Linked DNA regions of Zobellia nedashkovskayae. The protein of the gene in region 1 interacts with the protein of each later gene in a pairwise test. Links are inferred from orthologs where the notes say so. Each region holds a gene or a part of one and is shown on either strand. Other genes may lie near its edges. The genes, in order: rho and nusG.

Region 1 (17,873 bases):
AAGCATATCTATCAACAGAATAAATGCGAACAGCGTACCTAGTTCTTCCTTAGAAAGATTAGATACATTTTGAAGTCCACCGTACCATACGATCAGGCCCACTGCAATAGAAGAAGAAATTTCTGCAATCGGAAAGAAAATGGAGTTGTACCAAACTGTTTTTAACCAAGCATTCTGATGCTTTTCATTGATAACCCTAAATTTTTCACTTTCAATCCTTTCACGCGTAAACAACTGTACGATTTTCATACCTGTTATCCGTTCTTGCACAAAAGAATTAAGATTGGAAACCTGTGTTCTAACCTCGGCGAAAGCAACTTTCATTGCCTTTTGAAACAAACGTGTTGCATAAAGAATTAACGGCAATATGGCAAAAACAATGAGCGCTAGACGCCAGTTCATTATTAACATTACCACAGCGGCAACCAGCATTTTCAACAAATCTGCAACTATAACAAAAAAGCCTTGACTAAAAATTTCACCAATACGCTGCATATCCGCAACCGCACGCGTTACCAGTACTCCAAGAGAAGAACTGTCAAAATATTTCATTCTAAAGCCCAACATGTGTTTGAACAAGTTGACTCTAATATCTTTTATGACTGATTCTCCCAACCAGTTGGCGTAGTAGTTAAATGAAAGCTGACTAATAACCTGCCCCAAGAGAACACCGGCCATTGCCAAAGTTAGAATCAATAACTTTTCTTCATCGCCCACCTTAATGGCGTCGTCAATAATTCTTTGAACTATTATAGGAGTCATTACGGCAAATCCGGATAGCAGAATAGCCGCTAGAGCAACACCATAAAAGGTTGCACGATATGGACGCGTATGCGCCAATAAGCGTTTAAACAGCCGCATATCAAATGCTTTTCCAGAATCTTTATCCATGTTTTTCCGTAATCTTTTTGGGGTATAAAACAGAGGTCAAATATAGCCCTTTTGCCGGTACCGATGGGCCGGCCTTACTTCTGTTCTTGCTATTTATGATTGATTTAACATGGTCTGGCTTTGTTTTACCCGTGCCCACTTCTAGCAACGTACCTACTACGGCACGCACCATATTTCTCAAAAAACGGTCTGCGGTTATTGTAAAAACAAGTTTATCTCCTTTTACCTCCCAAACTGCTCTTTTAACATCACACAGATACGTCCTTACATCTGTATTGGACTTTGAAAAACATTCAAAATCCTTGAACTGCAAAAGCAATCCCGCGGCTTGATTCATTGCCTCAATATCCAAGGGATGCTTTATGTAATGTGCAAAATCACCATAAAACGGATTTTTATACTGCAACACCCAATATTCATAGGTGCGTTCTTCCGCATCAAAGCGAGCATGAGCATGTTCGTTTACACCAAAGATATTATGAACAGCAATGGCCTCTGGCAAAAGCGCATTCAATCTATAAACAAATAACTGTACATCCTTAATTTCATCAAAATCAAAATGGGCGAACATCTGCTTGGCATGAACACCAGCATCAGTTCTGCCAGCACCTACCAAAGCCACAGGCTCGCGCAGTAAGGTATAAAATGCCTTTTCAAGAACCTCCTGCACGGTAATGGCATTAGGTTGGTTTTGCCAACCATGGTAGTCTTTACCCAAGTATGAAAATTCAATAAAATATCTCAACCGAAACCTTTAATTTTGTGAACCTCAAAGATACTTCTCTTTGATTAAACAGAAGAAGGCTCTCAAAACTATTGATAAGGCCAAGTCTAATCACATAACTTTTAGTTCAGTACATGACCAAAATTCTATTGCTTTCTGATACCCATTCCCATATGGACGATGCCATTTTAAAATATGCCCGTCAAGCGGATGAAATATGGCACGCTGGTGACATAGGAACTTTAGAAGTAACCGACACTTTGCAAAAAATTAAGCCATTAAGAGCGGTTCATGGAAATATTGATGATCACGTAATTCAAAAAGAATTTCCTCTCAACAACCGTTTTTTCTGCGAAGGTGTAGAAGTTTTCATGACTCATATTGGCGGATACCCTCCAAAATATAATATAAGAACACGTGATATCATAAAGGCTAACCCTCCAAAATTATTTATCTCTGGACATTCTCATATTCTTAAAGTAATGATGGATAAAAAATTGGGTGTGCTGCATATGAACCCTGGTGCTTGTGGCAAACACGGTTTTCATCAAATACGAACAATGCTCCGCTTTACCATAGACGGAAAAGACATAAAAGACCTAGAAGTTATAGAACTAGGGAAGCGTGGTGCTTAAATAAAAAAACCTGCACTATACAAAATAGTGCAGGTTTCCAACTCTAAGGTTTCGAGGGTATTAATTCTTGATTAATTTTATGGCTTTCTCACCTTCAGAAGTATTGATGCGCAAAATATAAATTCCTGCATCTAGATCACTGGTATCCACTACATCATTATAATTCCCAGGTCTATGGCTTTCTTTACTTTTTAAAGTTTTAATTTTTCTGCCATTGAGTGCATATAAATCTACAGTTACATCATCATAGTCCTCAACACTGTATTCATACTCGAATGAATTGACGAATGGGTTTGGAGAGACTGTAAAATCATTGAATGTCTGATTGTCCGTATCATTAAGTTCGTTAGGTAGCTTTGCCTTTAAAGCACTACCTGCCCCAGACACTGTAATATCCGACTTGGTAGACGTTGCTAATTTGTTTTTCCAATCATCGTCAAACATCTGAATATTCCATTTGTAATCAGTTCTTGAAGCTAGGTTTAATGGAATATTAAACTCAACGGAAATTTGCCCTGAATTATTATTACTAGACTGTGTGTCTTGAAGTAATATTTTACCTTCTTTAGATAATAACCTTGTTTGTATATGTACTCCGTCATTTTCTGTTTTGTTGAAATTATAAGATACCCGAGCAATTTTCCCAGCAATGATTCTACTAGGTGGCGAAAAATCAGAAAATGAATTGTTCGCCGGCGGACCTATTAGTGTCATAACCGTAACCGTTTCCTCATAATAGTTTTCAGCAAGTTTTTTTGTCCAATTGCTATTGTACATTTGAACATGCCACTTATAAACACCTCCCAGAGGAAGATTTGGTATATCAAATTCAAATACCTGATGACCTGGCCTGGCATATTCTCCTTCTGTAATTTCTTTTATAACCCTACCAGAAGTAGTCATCAATCTTGCTTGTATATGTACTTCACCAGAACCTTCTTGTGTATATCTTACGGGGAAAGCACTTTTAAAACCAGAAAATATATAAGTGGGCGCATTATAAATTTCTATCTAGTTTTGGGCATTACCTGCTAAAGAGAAGAGCAATGCAAGAAAAGTAGTTGTAAAAAGTAGTGTAATTTTTGTTTTCATAATTTCAATATTTTATGTTTTAAAAAATTGTGTAAAATAAATACCGGAAGTAAACTTTGGATAAAGAACCCGCTCCACCCCACAATGGAACGGGAACTTTCAAAATTTAATTTTTGATTAATTTGATTGCCTCCTCGCCTTCAGAAGTGTTGATTCTTAAAATATAAATCCCGGCATCCAGGTCGCTAGTATCTACCACATCACTATAATTTCCCGGTCTATGGCTTTCCTTATTTTTTAAAGTCTCTATTTTTCTACCATTTAGAGCATATAAATCCACCGTTACCTCATCATAATTTTTTACACTGTATTCGTACTCAAATGAATTGATGAATGGATTAGGGGAAACGCTGAAATCTTTAGCTTCAACTATTGAGTCTTGTTGGACTATTTGGGTTTTAAGGGCCACTGAATTAGGGCAATCTATTTTAGGGTTACTTTCACAAGGATTCTGAATGTAATATTCTTCAAAAGTGAAACGACCTCTACTATTAGGAATGTAGGTATTCACATCAAAATCAGGGTTGCCGGGCTCGTGTTTGTAATCCCCAGACTGTCCGGTTACAGTCCACTCCATTACTTCAAGAGTCCAATCATCGGTCATGGTAGGAACAGAGATAACCTGATTACTACCTACTATCCTTCTGGTATCTGGGCCATTCTCAGCTTCTCGTTTAATAACCTCCTTAATAATTTTAGCTACGTCAATCTTTTTGGTAAAAGATTGGGTAGGGAAATTGTCTATATGATTCCGCCTCCAGTTTACCGGAACAAGATTATAAGAACATGACTCTCCTTCACCACCGGGTACCGTACGTAAAACATCATACGTGTTATATTCGTCAGACGCAGTACCGATTTTTTCAAAAGTATAAATTGTGTTATTCCCTTCCTGCGACCATTGATAAGAACGCTCATAATTACTTCTAATATCACCTGAATTATCCCAAGCATGAATAATTACATCACTTCTAACTCTTTTCCCTTCGGAATCAACACCATAAATCCAAGCGGTCATATTGATATGACATCGCCCAGTGCTTCCTTCGGTCCATCTCCCTGTAAAAGATGCCAATAAAGGTTCGGTTATATCTCCTATAAAACTAGGAAAACCGTATGCTCCGTTTGAATCTGATTGCGTACTCTTTTCAACCCTAATATCAAATTCACCATGACCATCATTACTTGATGACCCCAAACTTTGCCACTCTACCCAAAACTCTTTGCCATTTAAATTATCTTCACCATAGTGCGATTTTATTGGGCCTACCCAATTACGGTTAACCCACCAATTGGAACGATATAAAGAATTTGTAGGCGCTAAGGTGTGATCCATGCCAGAACCTTGGCCGTCGCCATTATAATGTCCTCCATTTAATTCTAGATCTCTATTGTAATACCGCATATACTCAGCAGTTCCATTTGGGGTTGTATTTTTCTCACCAAACCCATAGCCACTACCAAATTCAATATTATCTACCGTATCTTCCCCTACAAGATTCCATTGGTCTTCATTACCATTTGCTATTACCTCAAATACTTGTATAACCAACATGTTAGACTCTAAAGGCTCTCCCGTTATCTCTAGTCGAAGGGTTTCACTACTGGCTCCTTGAGTAAATTCCTGTAAAACCTTTCCTATCTTAACCCATTGTCCATCTGCATCTACATTCTTATTGGTAATGTATGCCTGAACATATCTATCCCCTAAAAAATTATATTCAAAACTTACATTATAAGTTTCTCCTTGAGCCACTTTGCTAGGCGTAGTCGTTAATGATATTAGCTCTTGCCCACTTGGCGGTAGAGTTATTTGCTCAACGGAAACCCCATCAACAATATCATTTGCCAATCCTGCCCAATCGCCAATTTTTAAAAGCTGAGCTTGCCAACTGTAGCCACTACCAGAAGAATTGGGCACATTAATATTAAATGTATGGCTTCCTGAGCCCGATTTGGTGACAAAATCCTGCGGGTTAGCCCCATTTGGATTTATTAAACGCACCAATACATAGGCCGATGGTTCATTTGTAGAAAAATCTACAGTAACAGTGGCAGGTTCTCCTGCGACCAATGTGGTTGGTGCGTCTGTAAATTTAATTGAATTCGCTCCTGGACTTGGTGGTTCCGTACTTTCTACACTAACACCATCAATAAATTCGTTGGCGAGACCTCCCCAATCAGCAGTTTTCAAAAGTTGAGCTTGCCAGCGGTAACCACTGCCAGGTGAATCTGGTATTTTGATACTAAACTTATGGCTTCCCGAACCAGATTTGGTAACAAAATCTTGTGGGTTTTCTCCATTAGGATTAATAAGACGCAAGAGAATGTAAGCAGATGGTTCATTCATTGCATAGGCCACAGTAACATCTACCGTTTCTCCAGCTTCAACGGAAGATGGAGGATCTATAATCTTAATACTGTTTTGTGCCAATAGCACATTAGAAAAGCATATCGTAAAAAATACGATAGACAGAAAAGTAATTTTTGTTCTCATAACTTCAAAATTTAGGGATATTCAATTGCGCATCCGATTATCGGACGTGCTTTAAACCTGAAGCTATTTGCAATGTATTTGAAAGGGGGTTGGTCGTGAACTAAAGTTGGGTATTTAAAAAAACAGACTTTAGCCAGACAAGAAAATTGGGGGAAATTTCATTATTCCAGTTTTAGGTTAAAAAAAATCTATACGAACGCTACATAAAGCATCTATGAAAAATTCAAAGGTGCCCACTGATGAGTTATTAGAGTACTAAAATTGGTTTGGAAATAATGGTCGCCTATGTACAGTAATTTTGTACTATAAGGCAATCAAATGTAGTTAAATATAGTTGCGAAAAATCATATTCATATAAAAATACTGGTTTTCCAGTAGTTTTTAAACTACAAACAGAAAGAGGAAAAATCTACGAAAACAAAAAGTTCCGTAATAGTTCCATTTTTTATAAATAAGGATTTTAGAGATTTTAAGAAACAAAAAACCCGGTATCCAACCCGGGTTAAAATAGCTAATACAATAAAATACCTTTTTTTTTATAAAACAACATTAACTAGAATGGTAATCTATATTTTCTTAATTAGTATTCAAAAGACAACCCTAATGAAAAGGTTCCTCCGTCATAAATATTCTTGCGCTCCACCAAAAAACCTGCATAGTCCGAATAGTTGGCCACCAAGTTTAAATGGTTGTTTAGCTTGTACATAGATGTAATTCCAAAGTTTGTAAAGGTAGTTCCCTCGCCATATAAAAAAGAGCCACTTTGATTATTGATTTCAGAAGATAGTTTTTCTTGAATTTTCAACTTCCCTATCAAATACAGTTTATCAAAGAATAAGTGGCCTACCTCTGCCCCAACCTGAAGTTGATTGCTAAAAGATTCTGTTCTAAAATTGATACTTGTAAATGCGGATGCATAGGTCTTTCCATTAGCAAAACCATGAGATGCAGCTAAGGTGGTCCACACATTAAACTCACCATCTGACAAAGGCAAGTTAATCTCGTTAATCTGCCCGAAATCATCAGGACTATTAGATTTTGCAAAGTTCTCTCCATCGTTACTAGGTATGTCTAATGCAACTTGTAAAGACAACGGGAAATTTTTTAATAATTTATACTTTACAGCTAGTTGAATATTACCGACACCCCCTACAGTTTCTGTTGTACTAAAACTATTTAACCTTACCAACGGAACATCTACTATAGCCGTAAGCCTGTTAGAAATACCATATTCACCGTACAATAAAAGTCCGCTACTATTAAATGTACTGCCCTGATCGGCTAATCTACCCTCGGTTGTATAGTAATTATTAGAAGAAAAATATGATGCTGTGGCCTGAACGTAGAACCCTTTTGCTTCTCTAGTCCATCCACTTTGGGCCTGTAAATAAGTAGCACAAAATGTAAGCATTAAGAGAATGATATATTTATTTTGTTTCATAATTCTGTTAGATTATAAGTAGATATTTTAGTCCCGAAGAACAGATACCTAAAAAAAAGAAAAAGCCTTTGGGAGACATAGAAAAACAGAATCATGTGTCTCTATTCCCAAAGGCCATAAAATCCTTATTAATTCAATGCTACATTTCCGAATGGAATGTTAGCCGTAGCACACCATAAGATGATGTGTGTATATTTTGCATCTGGCGTTGCATCTAATTTAATATACATCTCGCCATTACCTTGAACGTTACCGATCAACATTAAATCTGGATTTCCGTTTGCCGGATCTGCCGTAAACGTTTCTGAAGTAGACAAAAATATACCTACGGTACCCGTACCTAACTCAGTAGTAAAATCATCTGCAAAGTGAACGAAATTTGTATCGCCTGTGTCTATTCCTAACTCTACCAGACCTTGTGTAGGCGTACCGCTTTCTGCCGTTAAGTTTCCACTCGCAGCAACTGCCAAGTCTCCTACTGGCAAAGAAGAATCTACTTCAATAGTTTCCGTTTCGGTAACTGTTACCGTTTCTATTTCCGTGTCATCATCGGAACAACTTACTACAAATGTTGTCATGGCCAAAGCTAAAAGTGCAATAGAAAAGTTTCTGTTTTTCATAATCGTAAAATTTAAATTGTTTATCATTTTTAAAACAGTTCTGCAATCGACTATCGATAGCTTTGCTGTTTCTTGGGACAAACATAGAAAGGTGGTATCACGAAGTATTCAAGGAAGTATAAAGAGTCTATCACAGGAACCTTATATAACGGGACACTTCTGTGATAAATTCAGAAAAAAGAAGATTTTTACATTAAAAAAAGAGCACAAAAAAACCCGGTAACTACTCCGGGTTTTACGCACTAATACTACTAAGATGTAAGGTTTATCGTAGACGATCCACAGATTTTACAAGATCCTCATCCTTCTTTATGGCCCTATTTGCAAGAACCAAGAAAACGATAGAAATGATAGGAATCAGCATCCCAATACCCTTCTCCGAGACCGAAATCTCTCCGGATAAATTTTGCGACCGGTAAACGAAAAATCCTAGTAAAAAAATATTTAATATCATGTTCAATCTGTTTAACACAAATTGATTTTTTCTATTTTTAAATAATACTATAGTAACTATAGCAAGTACAGCAGATATGTAAAAAGCTCCTGATATGAAAACGTCATTTCTGGCAAATATTTCATTTCCTTCTACATCTGACCAAAGGTTTATCCAGAATGGCAATATCCCAGCAATAAGGGCTACTATCAACAAATAAATAGTTTGTATTCTTTGAATCATTATCTAAACATCATTGTGCGCGACAAAAATACACGTCTTTTTGAAAAAAAGCAGTGTCGAAAGCAAAATAATTCGTAATATTGTGAGATTATTAGTTATTATCTTACCTATCGGGAAATCTTTCCCTCGTAATACTCAGATAACAATTCACTTCTTATCAATCTCAAGAGACGTATAATTTATATCATACTTAATGTTTGAAATTTCAGATTTAAAAGCAAAAAAACTGCCTGAATTGCAGGAAATTGCCAAAGGCCTTAATGTGCCAAAGTTCAAAACCCTAAAAAAACTGGACCTTGTTTATCAAATCTTGGATGTACAAGCAGCCAACCCCAAAGTTGTGGCAGAAGTAACCGCGCCAAAAACAACAGAAGAAAAACCGAAGCTAAAACCGAAACCAAGACCTCGTAAGCCAAGAACGGTAATCGAAGAAAAGAAGCCTGAAGTTAAGACTGTGGTTACTCCCGAAAAATCGGCAAACAAGGAACAAGCTGCACCGGCCCAACCAACGGAAATAAAAAAACCGCGCCCAAGACCTGTTAAGAGAGAACCAAAAGGTAATCCTCAACACAAAAACCAGAATACTTCCAACGGGAACAACAAAAATCAGCGTAATCAAAAGCCTACCTACGACAAAAGTAATTTTGACAAGGATTTAAAAAACCGCTACAAGGAACCTGAATTTGAATTTGACAGTATTATAGAAAGTGAAGGCGTTCTTGATATTATGCAAGACGGTTATGGCTTTTTACGTTCTTCTGACTACAACTATCTTTCATCTCCCGATGATATTTATGTATCACAATCCCAGATTAGATTATTTGGATTAAAGACTGGAGATACTGTTTTAGGAAACGTAAGACCACCAAAAGAAGGAGAGAAATATTTCCCTCTTATTAAGGTGAACAAAATAAACGGAATTGACCCTCAAATCGTTCGTGACCGTGTCTCTTTTGAACACCTAACACCTTTGTTCCCAGACGAAAAGTTTAATTTAGCTGAAAGACAAGGAAATATTTCTACAAGAATTATAGATTTATTTTCGCCTATTGGTAAAGGACAAAGGGGTATGATCGTTTCCCAACCTAAGACAGGTAAAACAATGCTATTGAAAGATATTGCAAATGGCATTGCAGCTAATCATCCTGAAGTTTATCAAATTATACTTTTAATAGATGAACGCCCGGAAGAGGTTACCGATATGCAACGTAACGTTCAAGGTGAAGTAATTGCTTCTACTTTTGATAAAGAACCTTCTGAACATGTTCGTGTAGCAAATATCGTATTAGAAAAAGCAAAAAGATTAGTAGAATGTGGTCATGACGTTGTTATTTTATTAGACTCCATCACCCGTTTGGCAAGAGCATACAACACGGTACAACCAGCTTCTGGTAAAGTATTAAGTGGTGGTGTAGACGCCAATGCATTAAATAAACCAAAACGTTTCTTTGGAGCTGCTCGTAATATAGAAGGCGGTGGATCTCTTTCTATTATAGCTACTGCACTTACTGAAACTGGCTCTAAAATGGATGAAGTTATCTTTGAAGAGTTTAAAGGTACAGGTAACATGGAACTACAGTTGGATCGTAAAATCTCTAACAGAAGAATATTCCCAGCCATTGATCTTACTTCATCTAGTACACGTAGGGATGATTTATTATTGGACAAGGACACTATACAACGTATGTGGATCTTAAGAAAATACTTGGCAGATATGAATCCTGTTGAAGCTATGGAGTTCATTGAACAACGTATTAAGCAGACTAAGAATAATGATGAATTCTTGCTTACCATGAATCAATAACGGTTTATTGATATACTGAAATATCAAACAATAGAATCCCGAATTCCTAATTATAAAATGGAATTCGGGATTTTTTTATGGATATAATCCTTCTACTCATTCTCAGAAAAAATATAAAACTCTCTCTTTTTCACGGCGGTAGTAGTTCAAAGATTACGGAATTATACCAATAGCATCTTAATTATCCGTTTTTTCGGATATCTTTATAGCGCAAAAATTTTTCTTCCCCCGAATTTTGCATGTATAACGAAGTAGAACTTTAAAAACTTATGTCATGAAAAATTCGCTGAAATTTGTGCAGCAATGCACTACTGTATTCCTTTTTTTGATTTTAGCCGCATGCGGCGATAATACACAAAAACCTTGTCCTGAATGCCCTCCCGAAACCGTTGCTGACAAAAATTACGACAATGGTATCATCATGCCCGAAAAGGCCCACAAACTCTTCGTTAACTATAAAGATAGACGAGCACATCTCATTCAGCAGTATGAAGATTCTATAGACGGAAGAGCCAAAGATCCTAAACAGCAATACGAACAGAAATCCCGTAGTACTGAAAGTGATTATAAAAACGATGTAGATAGAGAAAAATTTAAAGTGGCCCAGTATGTATCTTACGAATACGAAGACCTAAAAAAATACTTGGCTTATATTGAAAATGAAGCCAAATTATCAGGTGAAAAATTGACTACACTACGGTTTTACTTTGCCAATTACGCAAACGAAAAGAAGTTTGACAATGATTCCCTTGTAAAACACCCTAGACAGAATACGATTATGATGTCACCTACGGTAAACAAGGATGGAGCAGACCATATATTCTACACCGATGATGCCGCAGATGGTAAGCGCAGAATTGTTCTGCTAGATGACAACTTTAATCCTAGAAAAGCTCAAGAAGAAAACCAAGCATCTCCGAACACCAAAAACGAAGCTTCTTTTTTACCTGGGTTTTTCTCTTTTTCTAATGCTCCTTTTTACGCACCAAGAAGTACAACTAAAAATGAAGGAAGTTCAAACCCATAATCATTGCTAACAGAATAGATATACTTTGGAGAACATAGATTATTTTCTACAAAACTCGTATATGCCCATTTATGGAGTAACGTTGCTTTTGTCTTTATATAAGTATCCTAGGTACTTTGACTCAAAACTCAAGTATCTACCTATTCTATTCTTTTACACTTTATTAAATGAATTTCTAGGTTATTTAATAAATAACTATGAAGAGTTCAGTTTAATTTCGGCAGACACCTACCACAATTATAATTGGTTGATATACAATATTTATATGTTGATATTCTACCTGTATTTCTATTATATATTCAGGTTTTATATTGAAAATTTAAAACATAAACAACATATAGTATTCGGAGCCATTTTCTTTTTAGCAGTCTGCTTGGTAAATGCTTTCATTGATGACTTTAGCAAATTACCACAGGTATATTCTTATGTAACTGGTGGTCTAATTCTAATTTATTGTTCTGTTTTATATTTGAAAAAGTTCTTCGCTATAGATAAAATTTTTACGACGAAAGAAAATCTTCTATTCTGGTTAAGTACTGGATTAGTAGTTTTTTACGTAGGCTATCTTCCAATAAAGGTAATACGTTACATTCATACTATTCATGAAACACCAACCCCTCCAATAGTTAAAAGAATTCAGTTTACCTTAATAATAGTAAGCTACCTATGCTTTATTATTGGCTTTTTACGAATGAGGAGAAGGTTACCAGAATAAAGCTATGCCACTCTTTTGTAGGCACAAAAAAAGCCCTGATATAAATTATATCAGGGCTTTTTTATAAATTATATAAATCTTACAATGCAGCTACGTGCTTTGCTAATTTACTTTTTAAGTTGGCAGCTTTATTATTATGAATAATATTACGCTTAGCCAATCTATCGATCATGCTAACAATGCTAGGCAATAAAGCTTCAGCATCTTTTTTACTTTCTTCGCTACGCAATTTCTTAATAGCGTTACGAGTAGTTTTGTGTTGATAGCGGTTACGTAAACGTACTGCTTCGTTTCTTCTGATTCTTTTTAATGCTGACTTGTGATTTGCCATCTTTTTCTAACTTGTTAATTTTTTTAAAAATTCCTTTTCGCCAATGCTCATCGAACCTTTTGTAGTCCGTAGGGGAATCGAACCCCTGTTACCAGGATGAAAACCTGGCGTCCTAACCCCTAGACGAACGGACCAATAAATACACTCTAAGTACGACACTAAACTTAAGACTTCGCGAATTCTACGTGAGAACTCATCTACCGTTCAATTGTACTTTGTAGTCCGTAGGGGAATCGAACCCCTGTTACCAGGATGAAAACCTGGCGTCCTAACCCCTAGACGAACGGACCATACTTTGCGCAATTGCGGATGCAAAAATACAATTATTTTTTACTAACACAATAGTTAGCATATATTTTTTAATAAGCTTTTGCAAAAAGTACTCTTTTTGGTGATATTTTTCCGGTCACCATACACTTCCCCTCTTTGTTTTCGGTAGCTAAGGGAATACAGCGGATAGTTGCCTTAGTTTCATTTTTTATTTTTTCCTCAGTTTCGTTAGTTCCATCCCAATGAGCAGAAATAAACCCACCTTTTTCTTCTAAAACTTTCTTAAACTCCTCGTACGTATCTACTTCGGTAATATTATCCGCTCTAAAAGCATGTGCCTTTTGATAAATGTTCTTTTGAATATCTTCCAACAGAAATTCAATTTTAGCTACCACCTCATCCATAGGAACGGTCTCTTTGGCCAAAGTATCTCTACGAGCAACTTCATACGTACCATTTTCCAAATCACGCTGACCGATAGCCAAACGAACAGGAACACCTTTTAATTCATATTCATTGAATTTGAAACCAGGCTTATGAGTATCCCTATTATCAAATTTTACTGAAATACCTTTAGCTTTCAATTCTTTCACCAATGGGCCAACCTTTTCAGAAATAGCATCTAATTGTTCTACTCCCTTATAAATAGGTACAATAACCACTTGTATCGGTGCCAATTTTGGAGGCAGCACTAAACCATTATCATCACTATGGCTCATTATAAGTGCACCTACCAACCTTGTAGATACACCCCAAGATGTAGCCCAAACGTACTCTTGTTTTCCTTCTTTGGTAGCAAACTTAACATCGAACGCTTTGGCAAAGTTCTGTCCTAAAAAATGAGAAGTACCCGCTTGTAATGCTTTACCATCTTGCATTAACGCTTCAATACAATAGGTTTCTATTGCACCGGCAAAACGCTCACTTTCTGTCTTTACCCCCTGTATTACAGGCATAGCCATAAACTCTTCTGCAAACTGAGCATAGACCCCGTTCATTTTTTTAGCCTCTTCTATTGCTTCAGCCTCAGTAGCATGAGCCGTATGCCCTTCTTGCCATAAAAACTCTGCGGTTCTAAGAAACAAACGTGTACGCATTTCCCAACGAACTACATTGGCCCATTGATTGATCAATAAAGGTAAATCTCTATAGGATTGTACCCAACCTTTAAAAGTATTCCATATAATAGCTTCACTGGTTGGGCGCACAACTAGTTCTTCTTCTAATTTAGCGTTTGGATCAACTCTTAATTTACCAGGTTTGTCCGGATCATTTTGAAGCCTATAATGAGTAACTACCGCACACTCTTTTGCAAAACCTTCGGCATTTTTTTCTTCGGCTTCAAATAAACTTTTGGGCACAAATAATGGAAAATAAGCATTTTCATGCCCTGTCTCCTTAAACATCCTATCTAGCTCTGCCTGCATTTTTTCCCAGATAGCAAAACCGTATGGTTTAATTACCATACAACCTCTTACAGCTGAATTTTCGGCCATGTCGGCTTTTACCACGAGTTCGTTATACCATTTGGAATAATCCTCGCTGCGTTTTGTCAAATTCTTACCCATTATATTTAGTTTGGCACAAAACTTGTGCTTATGTTAGCAAAATAATTGGGTAAAACTACTTATTTTTACTATGTTCAACAATAAAAATTGCACCCATGATACATTTACCATCCCACAGTAAAATTCGTCTCATTGCTCTTTGCACCCTAACTGGCATTGTTGCAGTGTCTTGCGGCTCGTACCAATCAACCTCATATTATGATAATGACGGTATTTATTCCAGTGACAATCAAGTTAGTGTAGAGCGCCAAACAAGGCCGCAACAGACTAGGCAGCAAGCTCAGGCTAATGATGAACCTTATTCTGACTATTTCGGACAACAAGCTGACCAATATGACCAGGCTCTTGATGGTGAAATTTTCACTGATGTAGATTCTTATTCAAGCGGAACGGCTCAGGATAGTATTTCTGGTGGAGAACTGACCGATTATTATAATAATGACAATGACTATGCCGGTTACGCAGGATGGGGTGATAATGCAACCAGTGTAGAAATTAATGTTTACGATAACGGATGGAACGGTTACGGTGGTTTTGCCTGGAGCTCTCCATGGTTATTTAATTCTTATGGATGGGGCGGCTACGGATATGGTGGTTTCTACAATCCGTGGAGAAACCGATATCGTCCTTGGGGATGGGGTGGCTTTGGTTACGGATACGGATATGGCGGCTACAGCGGTTTTGGCTGGGGTGGTTACGGAACATGGTGCCCTCCTTACGGCTATTACAATGGATATAACAATTACTCGTACAGAAACCGAAGTTATGCTTACAACCGCACTAGAAGAGGTTATAATACAAACACCAATGCTATTTCAGGAAACAATTCTAGATACACATCTAGATCAAATGTTAATAGAAGTAGTAGATCTACACCAAGGTACTCTGCTACCAGATCAAGATCTAATGCAAACGGAAGTACAACTGCACGTAGCTCTAATGCCAACCGTTCTTCGGCATCAAGAAGAACTGTAGGTGTTGATAGAAATAGCTCATATAGAACAAGTAGAAGTACAAGATCTACACCAACATACAATAGCTCCTCTAGGACTAGTACATCTAGAAGCTCGTCTACACCACGAAGTTCTACCTATAGAAGTTCTGGAACAAGAACTAGCAATAGTGGTACTTATAGAAGCACAACACCTAGAACAAGTACCTCTAGATCATCTGGAACAAGTAGAAGTAGCTCTAGTGGCGGTACTTACAGAAGTTCAGGAAGCTCCTCAAGAAGCTCGGGAACTTACAGAAGCTCGGGTAGTTCAAGCAGATCTTCTTCAGGTTCAAGCTCTAGATCATCTGGATCAAGCTCAAGATCGTCATCGTCAAGTCGTAGAAACTAAGTCCAAAATCATAAGTAACTTACTTTAAAATTGCTAGGAATGAGAAAATATATAACATTCATAGGATTGTTTGCATGTGCTATTGCAAGCGCTCAAAATATAAATGACGTATTACGCTACAGCACAGAGAACTTACAAGGCTCTGCACGTTTTCAGGCTATGGGCGGAGCATTTGGGTCTTTAGGTGGTGATTTATCCGCTTTGAACATTAACCCCGCAGGTAGTGCTGTTTTTAATAGCGGCATGTTCTCCATATCGGGAACTAACTATAATAGAAATACGGATTCCGATTATAACGGTACATTAAGCAACTCTACCAATAATAATTTTGATATTAACCAGGTTGGTGGTGCATTTGTTTTCAAATCTACCAATCCTGATAGCAAATGGAGAAAATTCTCTTTAGCCCTTAACTACGATGTTGTTCAAAATTATGATGATCGCCTAATAACAAAAGGATCAAGCAGTGAAGGAATTGACAACTATTTCCTAGACTATGCAGATGGCATACCTTTGCAACCTTTAAAATTACAAGGAAACGAAAGAATTGGTGATGCTTATTTAGATATAGGCGCAACTAACGGTTTAGGTTTTTCTGGCCAGCAGGCCTTCTTAGGCTTTCAAGCTGGAATTATTGAGCCCACTTTAGACGAAGATGACAACAGTAGTTATTTTTCAAATGCCAATTACAACGATGTAAACCAAGATTTCCGCCAGTACATTTCTGGTTACAATAGCAAGTTTACCATAAATGGAGCAACGCAATATGGAGATAACTTTTACTTTGGAGCTTCTTTAAACTTTCACACGATACAGTATGAGAGATTAAATAGGTACGATGAATCCTATTCTAATGAGGGAGAATCGAGGTTTGTAGCTTTTGATAACCTTTTAGAAACTGAAGGAACAGGATTTTCTATGAGCATTGGTGCTATTGCAAAGGTTAATGATGTTATTAGGTTAGGAGCCAGCTACCAATCACCAACATGGTACCGCTTAACGGATAATTTCTCTCAAGGAATAGATTCTGACTATCCTAATAAAGATAGCGATTTCAATTTTTTCGACCTGAATTACATTAACATCTTTGACTATCAGATAAAAACACCTGGAAAGGTAACAGGAAGTATTTCTGCTGTTTTTGGCAAAAGCGGACTTTTAAGTCTTGATTACGGCTACCAAGATATGTCTAAAGCAGAATTAAGACCTACCAGTGATTCTGGCTTTGCCGGTGAAAATGCATTTATTTCAGAAAGTTTAGGTGGTGTTTCTACAATTAGAGTTGGTGGTGAATACCGTATTAAAAGAGTAAGCCTAAGAGCTGGATATCGTTACGAGCAAAGCCCGTATGAAAGTGGAAATATCGTTGGAGACCTTAATGGAATATCAGGAGGTGTAGGCTATAATTTTGGTAGAAGCCGATTAGATTTAGCCATTAGCCGTACAGAACAAGATGTATTACAATACTTCTTTGATACGGGAATAAATACTCCTGCTTTATTAAACAACGTTAATACTAATGTTACCTTAGGATATACTTTGAATTTCTAGACAAAACATACATATTATATTGACTTAAAAGTCTGGCTTATGCCGGACTTTTATCTTTTTAAGGCAAAATGCGCCTTAGTTAATTTAGCTACCTCAATATTATTTTCTTGTTCGCCATACTCTAATCTAAACCAATATGTGGAAGAGGGTAATAGATTTCCGTTTAATGTTCCATCCCAATCCGTGTTGGTATTTAATTGAGCTAAGAGTTTACCGTATCGATCAAAAACAAATACTACTGGATCCGTCAAGGTTTCAATACCCTTAATATTCCAAGTATCATTGGCACCATCGTTATTAGGTGTAAAAAACTTAGGGTAACCTACCACCAAAAATTCAATAGCCTCAGTTGTTCCGCATCCGTTTTTATCATTAATTATCACCGTATTTATGCCCGGAGGTACATCGTTAAAAACAGCATCGTCTTGAAATTCACCTTCATTAATGGCGTATTCATATTCACCATCTCCATCAGCAAAAACTTCTATGTTATTCATGTCTGGGTCTAATGACAAGTTGGAATTTAGCGTTTCAACGCGATCAAGCACAGGGGTTCCGTAATACGTTATAAGAATATCATCCTCAATTATAGTTCCCTCATCTGTAGTTATCGCAACAAAATATCTGCCCGAGTTAGGACTTGCTACCGAAATCTCAGTAGCAGAAGGACCAGAACCTAAAGGTGCGT
Region 2 (3,945 bases), 2.3 Mb from region 1 along the record:
TACAAGCTTGATAAATTTTTTTCATTTTTTGTTTTGAATAAACAAAAAAACGTATACATTTGCAGTCCGTTAGAAATAGCGGACTTTTTTATGCCGGAAACAGCGTAGAAAGGCCGATGTAGCTCAGCTGGCTAGAGCAGCTGATTTGTAATCAGCAGGTCGTGGGTTCGAGTCCCTCCATCGGCTCTTAAGTTCTTTAAAAAAAATTGGTTTGGGGAGATACTCAAGCGGCCAACGAGGGCAGACTGTAAATCTGCTGACTACGTCTTCGCAGGTTCGAATCCTGCTCTCCCCACTTTTTTTTAGCGGCCCAAATTTATTGGGTTTTGAAATATTGGATTATTAAAATTTGCGGGAGTAGCTCAGTTGGTAGAGCGTCAGCCTTCCAAGCTGAATGTCGCCGGTTCGAACCCGGTCTCCCGCTCTAATAAGCCAAGGTAATGTTTGTAGTCTTTAATCTACTGGCATTAGTCTTGAACCTTGAACCTAATAAGCCGACGTAGCTCAGGGGTAGAGCGTTTCCTTGGTAAGGAAGAGGTCACGGGTTCAATTCCCGTCGTTGGCTCAACAAAGGCATTATTTGTACACTAATATATAACTAAGATTAAAATTCATTAAAAATGGCAAAGGAAACTTTTGATCGTTCCAAACCGCACTTAAATATAGGTACTATTGGACACGTGGATCACGGTAAAACTACATTAACTGCTGCTATTACTACGGTTTTGGCAAACGCAGGTCTTTCTGAATTGAGAAGTTTCGAGTCTATCGATAACGCTCCTGAAGAAAAAGAAAGAGGTATTACTATTAACACTTCACACGTAGAGTATTCTACAGCTAATCGTCATTACGCTCACGTTGACTGTCCTGGTCACGCGGATTACGTAAAGAACATGGTTACTGGTGCTGCTCAGATGGATGGTGCTATTTTAGTTGTTGCAGCTACAGATGGTCCAATGCCACAAACTCGTGAGCACATCCTTTTAGGACGTCAGGTTGGTATTCCTAGAATTGTTGTATTCATGAACAAAGTGGATATGGTTGATGATGAGGAATTAATCGAACTAGTTGAAATGGAAGTAAGAGAATTGCTTTCTTTCTACGAGTACGATGGTGATAATGGTCCTGTAATTGCTGGTTCTGCATTAGGTGCATTGAACGGTGAGCAAAAATGGGTTGACACGGTAATGGAATTGATGGAGGCTGTTGATAACTGGATCGAACTTCCAAAGAGAGATGTTGAAAAAGATTTCTTGATGCCTGTTGAAGATGTATTTACAATTACTGGACGTGGTACTGTTGCAACTGGTCGTATTGAGACTGGTGTTGCTAATACAGGTGATCCTGTTGAGATTATCGGTATGGGAGCTGAGAAATTGACTTCTACTGTTACTGGTGTTGAGATGTTCCGTAAGATTTTGGATAGAGGTGAAGCTGGTGATAACGTAGGTATCTTGTTAAGAGGTATTGAAAAAGCACAGATTAGTAGAGGTATGGTTATTTGTAAGCCAGGTTCTGTTAAGCCTCACGCTAAATTCGAAGCTGAAGTTTATGTTTTGAAAAAAGAAGAAGGTGGTCGTCACACGCCATTCCATAATAACTATCGTCCACAGTTTTATGTAAGAACTACGGATGTAACTGGTAACATTGCACTTCCTGCAGGAGTTGAGATGGTAATGCCTGGTGATAACCTTACTATTACAGTTGAGTTGATTCAACCAATTGCTTTAAGTTTAGGTCTACGTTTCGCTATCCGTGAAGGTGGTAGAACAGTTGGTGCCGGTCAGGTTACTAAGATTATAGATTAATTTATTATATAGGAATAATGTAATTAAGGGTGTTCTGCTTTTGTAGGACACCTTTAAATGCAATTATAAACGGGTGTAGCTCAGTTGGTAGAGCACTGGTCTCCAAAACCAGGTGTCGGGAGTTCGAGTCTCTCCTCCCGTGCGAATTTAAGTAAGAATCATTATGTTAACGTATATAAAAGAATCTATAGAAGAGCTTCGTAACAATGTTACTTTGCCTCCAAGAGCCGAATCATCTAACCTTATGGTAGTGGTTGCGGTATTTTCTATTTTGTTCGCTTTGGCGACTTGGGGTGTGGATAGTACATTCAGCAAATTGGTTCGTTTGTATTTCGATAACATCTTAAACTAGTCGGTTGCTATGTCAGAAGTATTGGAAAAGAAATGGTATGTAGTGAGAGCTGTCAGTGGCCAAGAGAATAAAATCAAAGGCTATATTGAGAGTGAAGTAGAGCGCCATGGTTTTTCTGACTATTTGGAGGATATCCTTGTTCCTACTGAAAAGGTGATTCAGATTCGTAACGGAAAAAAGGTTAATAAAGAAAGAGTTTATTTTCCTGGTTATATAATGATAAAAGCTAACCTTGGTGGTGAAATGATTCACATTGTACGTTCAATTACGAACGTAATCGGTTTCTTAGGGGAGACAAAAGGAGGTGATCCTGTTCCATTGAGAAAAGCCGAAGTGAACAGAATGCTAGGTAAGGTAGATGAATTGGCTGTTAATACGGATACGGTAGCTATACCTTTCACTCATGGTGAAACGGTTAAGGTTATTGATGGTCCGTTTAATGGATTTAATGGTACTGTTGAGAAAATCAACGAAGAGAAGCGTAAGCTAGAGGTTATGGTTAAGATTTTCGGAAGAAAAACACCATTGGAACTCAGTTATATGCAAGTAGAGAAAGTATAAGTTAAGTGTTACATATTTAAAGTTGTGTTGCTTCCAAAATAATACAGCTGAAATTTAATTTTAAACAATGGCAAAAGAAATAGGTAAAGTAGTTAAACTACAAGTTAGGGGAGGTGCAGCGAATCCGTCGCCACCGGTTGGACCCGCCTTAGGTGCTGCCGGTGTTAACATCATGGAGTTCTGTAAGCAGTTTAATGCTCGTACGCAGGACAAACAGGGTAAAGTATTACCTGTTGTTATCACCGTATATAAGGATAAGTCTTTTGACTTCCTTGTAAAAACACCACCGGCGGCAATTCAGCTATTGGAAGCGGCTAAGATTAAAAAAGGATCAGGCGAACCTAATCGTGTAAAATCTGGTAATGTTACTTGGGATCAAGTTAAAACAATTGCCGAGGACAAAATGGTAGACCTTAATGCGTTTACGGTAGAATCTGCAATGAGCATGATAGCCGGTACAGCAAGGTCTATGGGTCTAAAAGTTGCAGGTAAGCGACCTTTCTAAAATCTTAAAAGCAATTTGAAATGGCAAAATTAACTAAGAAACAAAAAGACGCCCACGCTAAGATAGATAAAGACAAACTTTATTCTGTAGCTGAAGGTGCTGCTTTGGTAAAAGAGATTACCAATACAAAATTTGATGCATCTGTAGATTTGGCAGTGCGTTTGGGTGTAGATCCAAGAAAAGCAAACCAAATGATTCGTGGGGTGGTTACTCTTCCTCATGGTACTGGTAAAGATGTTAAGGTTTTGGCCTTGGTAACACCAGACAAGGAAGCAGAGGCTACGGAAGCCGGTGCTGACTTTGTTGGGTTGGATGAGTATTTGGAAAAAATAAAAGGCGGTTGGACAGATGTTGATGTAATCATCACTATGCCAAGCGTAATGGGTAAACTAGGTCCTTTAGGACGAGTTTTAGGACCAAGAGGTCTTATGCCTAATCCAAAGACAGGAACAGTTACTATGGATGTCGCTAAAGCGATATCAGAAGTAAAGGCTGGTAAAATCGACTTTAAGGTAGATAAAACAGGTATCGTTCATGCTGCTGTAGGGAAAGCTTCTTTCTCTGCTGATAAATTGGAAGAAAATGCTAGAGAGTTATTAGACACTTTAGTTAAGATGAAACCTGCTGCTGCTAAGGGTGTTTATATGAAAAGTATTTTCATGTCAAGTACCATGAGCCCAAGTGTTCAGTTAGATCCAAAGACAGTTTAATCGAACTGG

The links.
Region 2: the proteins of rho (region 1) and nusG interact in binary tests that used the Escherichia coli proteins (3 or more experiments, as listed by UniProt). The link is inferred for Zobellia nedashkovskayae from one-to-one orthologs.

What each region holds. Positions count from the first base shown.
Region 1 is NZ_JADDXR010000002.1:297,182-315,054, forward strand. The notes cover bases 8,245-11,074. They hold rho (transcription termination factor Rho), read left to right. Parts: upstream 8,245-8,769; coding sequence 8,770-10,380; downstream 10,381-11,074. Other genes in these bases: IWB64_RS01290 (DUF4293 domain-containing protein), read right to left, coding at 8,245-8,576; IWB64_RS01300 (hypothetical protein), read left to right, coding at 10,655-11,074. Also shown: IWB64_RS01255 (ABC transporter ATP-binding protein), read right to left, coding at 1-891; tRNA pseudouridine(38-40) synthase TruA, read right to left, coding at 884-1,636; IWB64_RS01265 (metallophosphoesterase family protein), read left to right, coding at 1,750-2,250; IWB64_RS01270 (T9SS type A sorting domain-containing protein), read right to left, coding at 2,311-3,153; IWB64_RS01275 (T9SS type A sorting domain-containing protein), read right to left, coding at 3,449-5,839; IWB64_RS01280 (hypothetical protein), read right to left, coding at 6,420-7,280; IWB64_RS01285 (DM13 domain-containing protein), read right to left, coding at 7,409-7,900; more of IWB64_RS01290, read right to left, coding at 8,166-8,244; more of IWB64_RS01300, read left to right, coding at 11,075-11,407; rpsT (30S ribosomal protein S20), read right to left, coding at 12,202-12,453; proS (proline--tRNA ligase), read right to left, coding at 12,813-14,291; IWB64_RS01325 (hypothetical protein), read left to right, coding at 14,387-15,634; IWB64_RS01330 (OmpP1/FadL family transporter), read left to right, coding at 15,674-17,185; IWB64_RS01335 (T9SS type B sorting domain-containing protein), read right to left, coding at 17,236-17,873. UniProt on the Escherichia coli protein: Facilitates transcription termination by a mechanism that involves Rho binding to the nascent RNA, activation of Rho's RNA-dependent ATPase activity, and release of the mRNA from the DNA template.
Region 2 is NZ_JADDXR010000002.1:2,618,440-2,622,384, forward strand. What follows is about bases 1,125-3,945. They hold nusG (transcription termination/antitermination protein NusG), read left to right. Parts: upstream 1,125-2,169; coding sequence 2,170-2,721; downstream 2,722-3,945. Other genes in these bases: tuf (elongation factor Tu), read left to right, coding at 1,125-1,808; secE (preprotein translocase subunit SecE), read left to right, coding at 1,972-2,160; rplK (50S ribosomal protein L11), read left to right, coding at 2,789-3,226; rplA (50S ribosomal protein L1), read left to right, coding at 3,247-3,936. Outside these bases: hpf (ribosome hibernation-promoting factor, HPF/YfiA family), read left to right, coding at 1-11; more of tuf, read left to right, coding at 621-1,124. UniProt on the Escherichia coli protein: Part of the processive rRNA transcription and antitermination complex (rrnTAC). The complex forms an RNA-chaperone ring around the RNA exit tunnel of RNA polymerase (RNAP).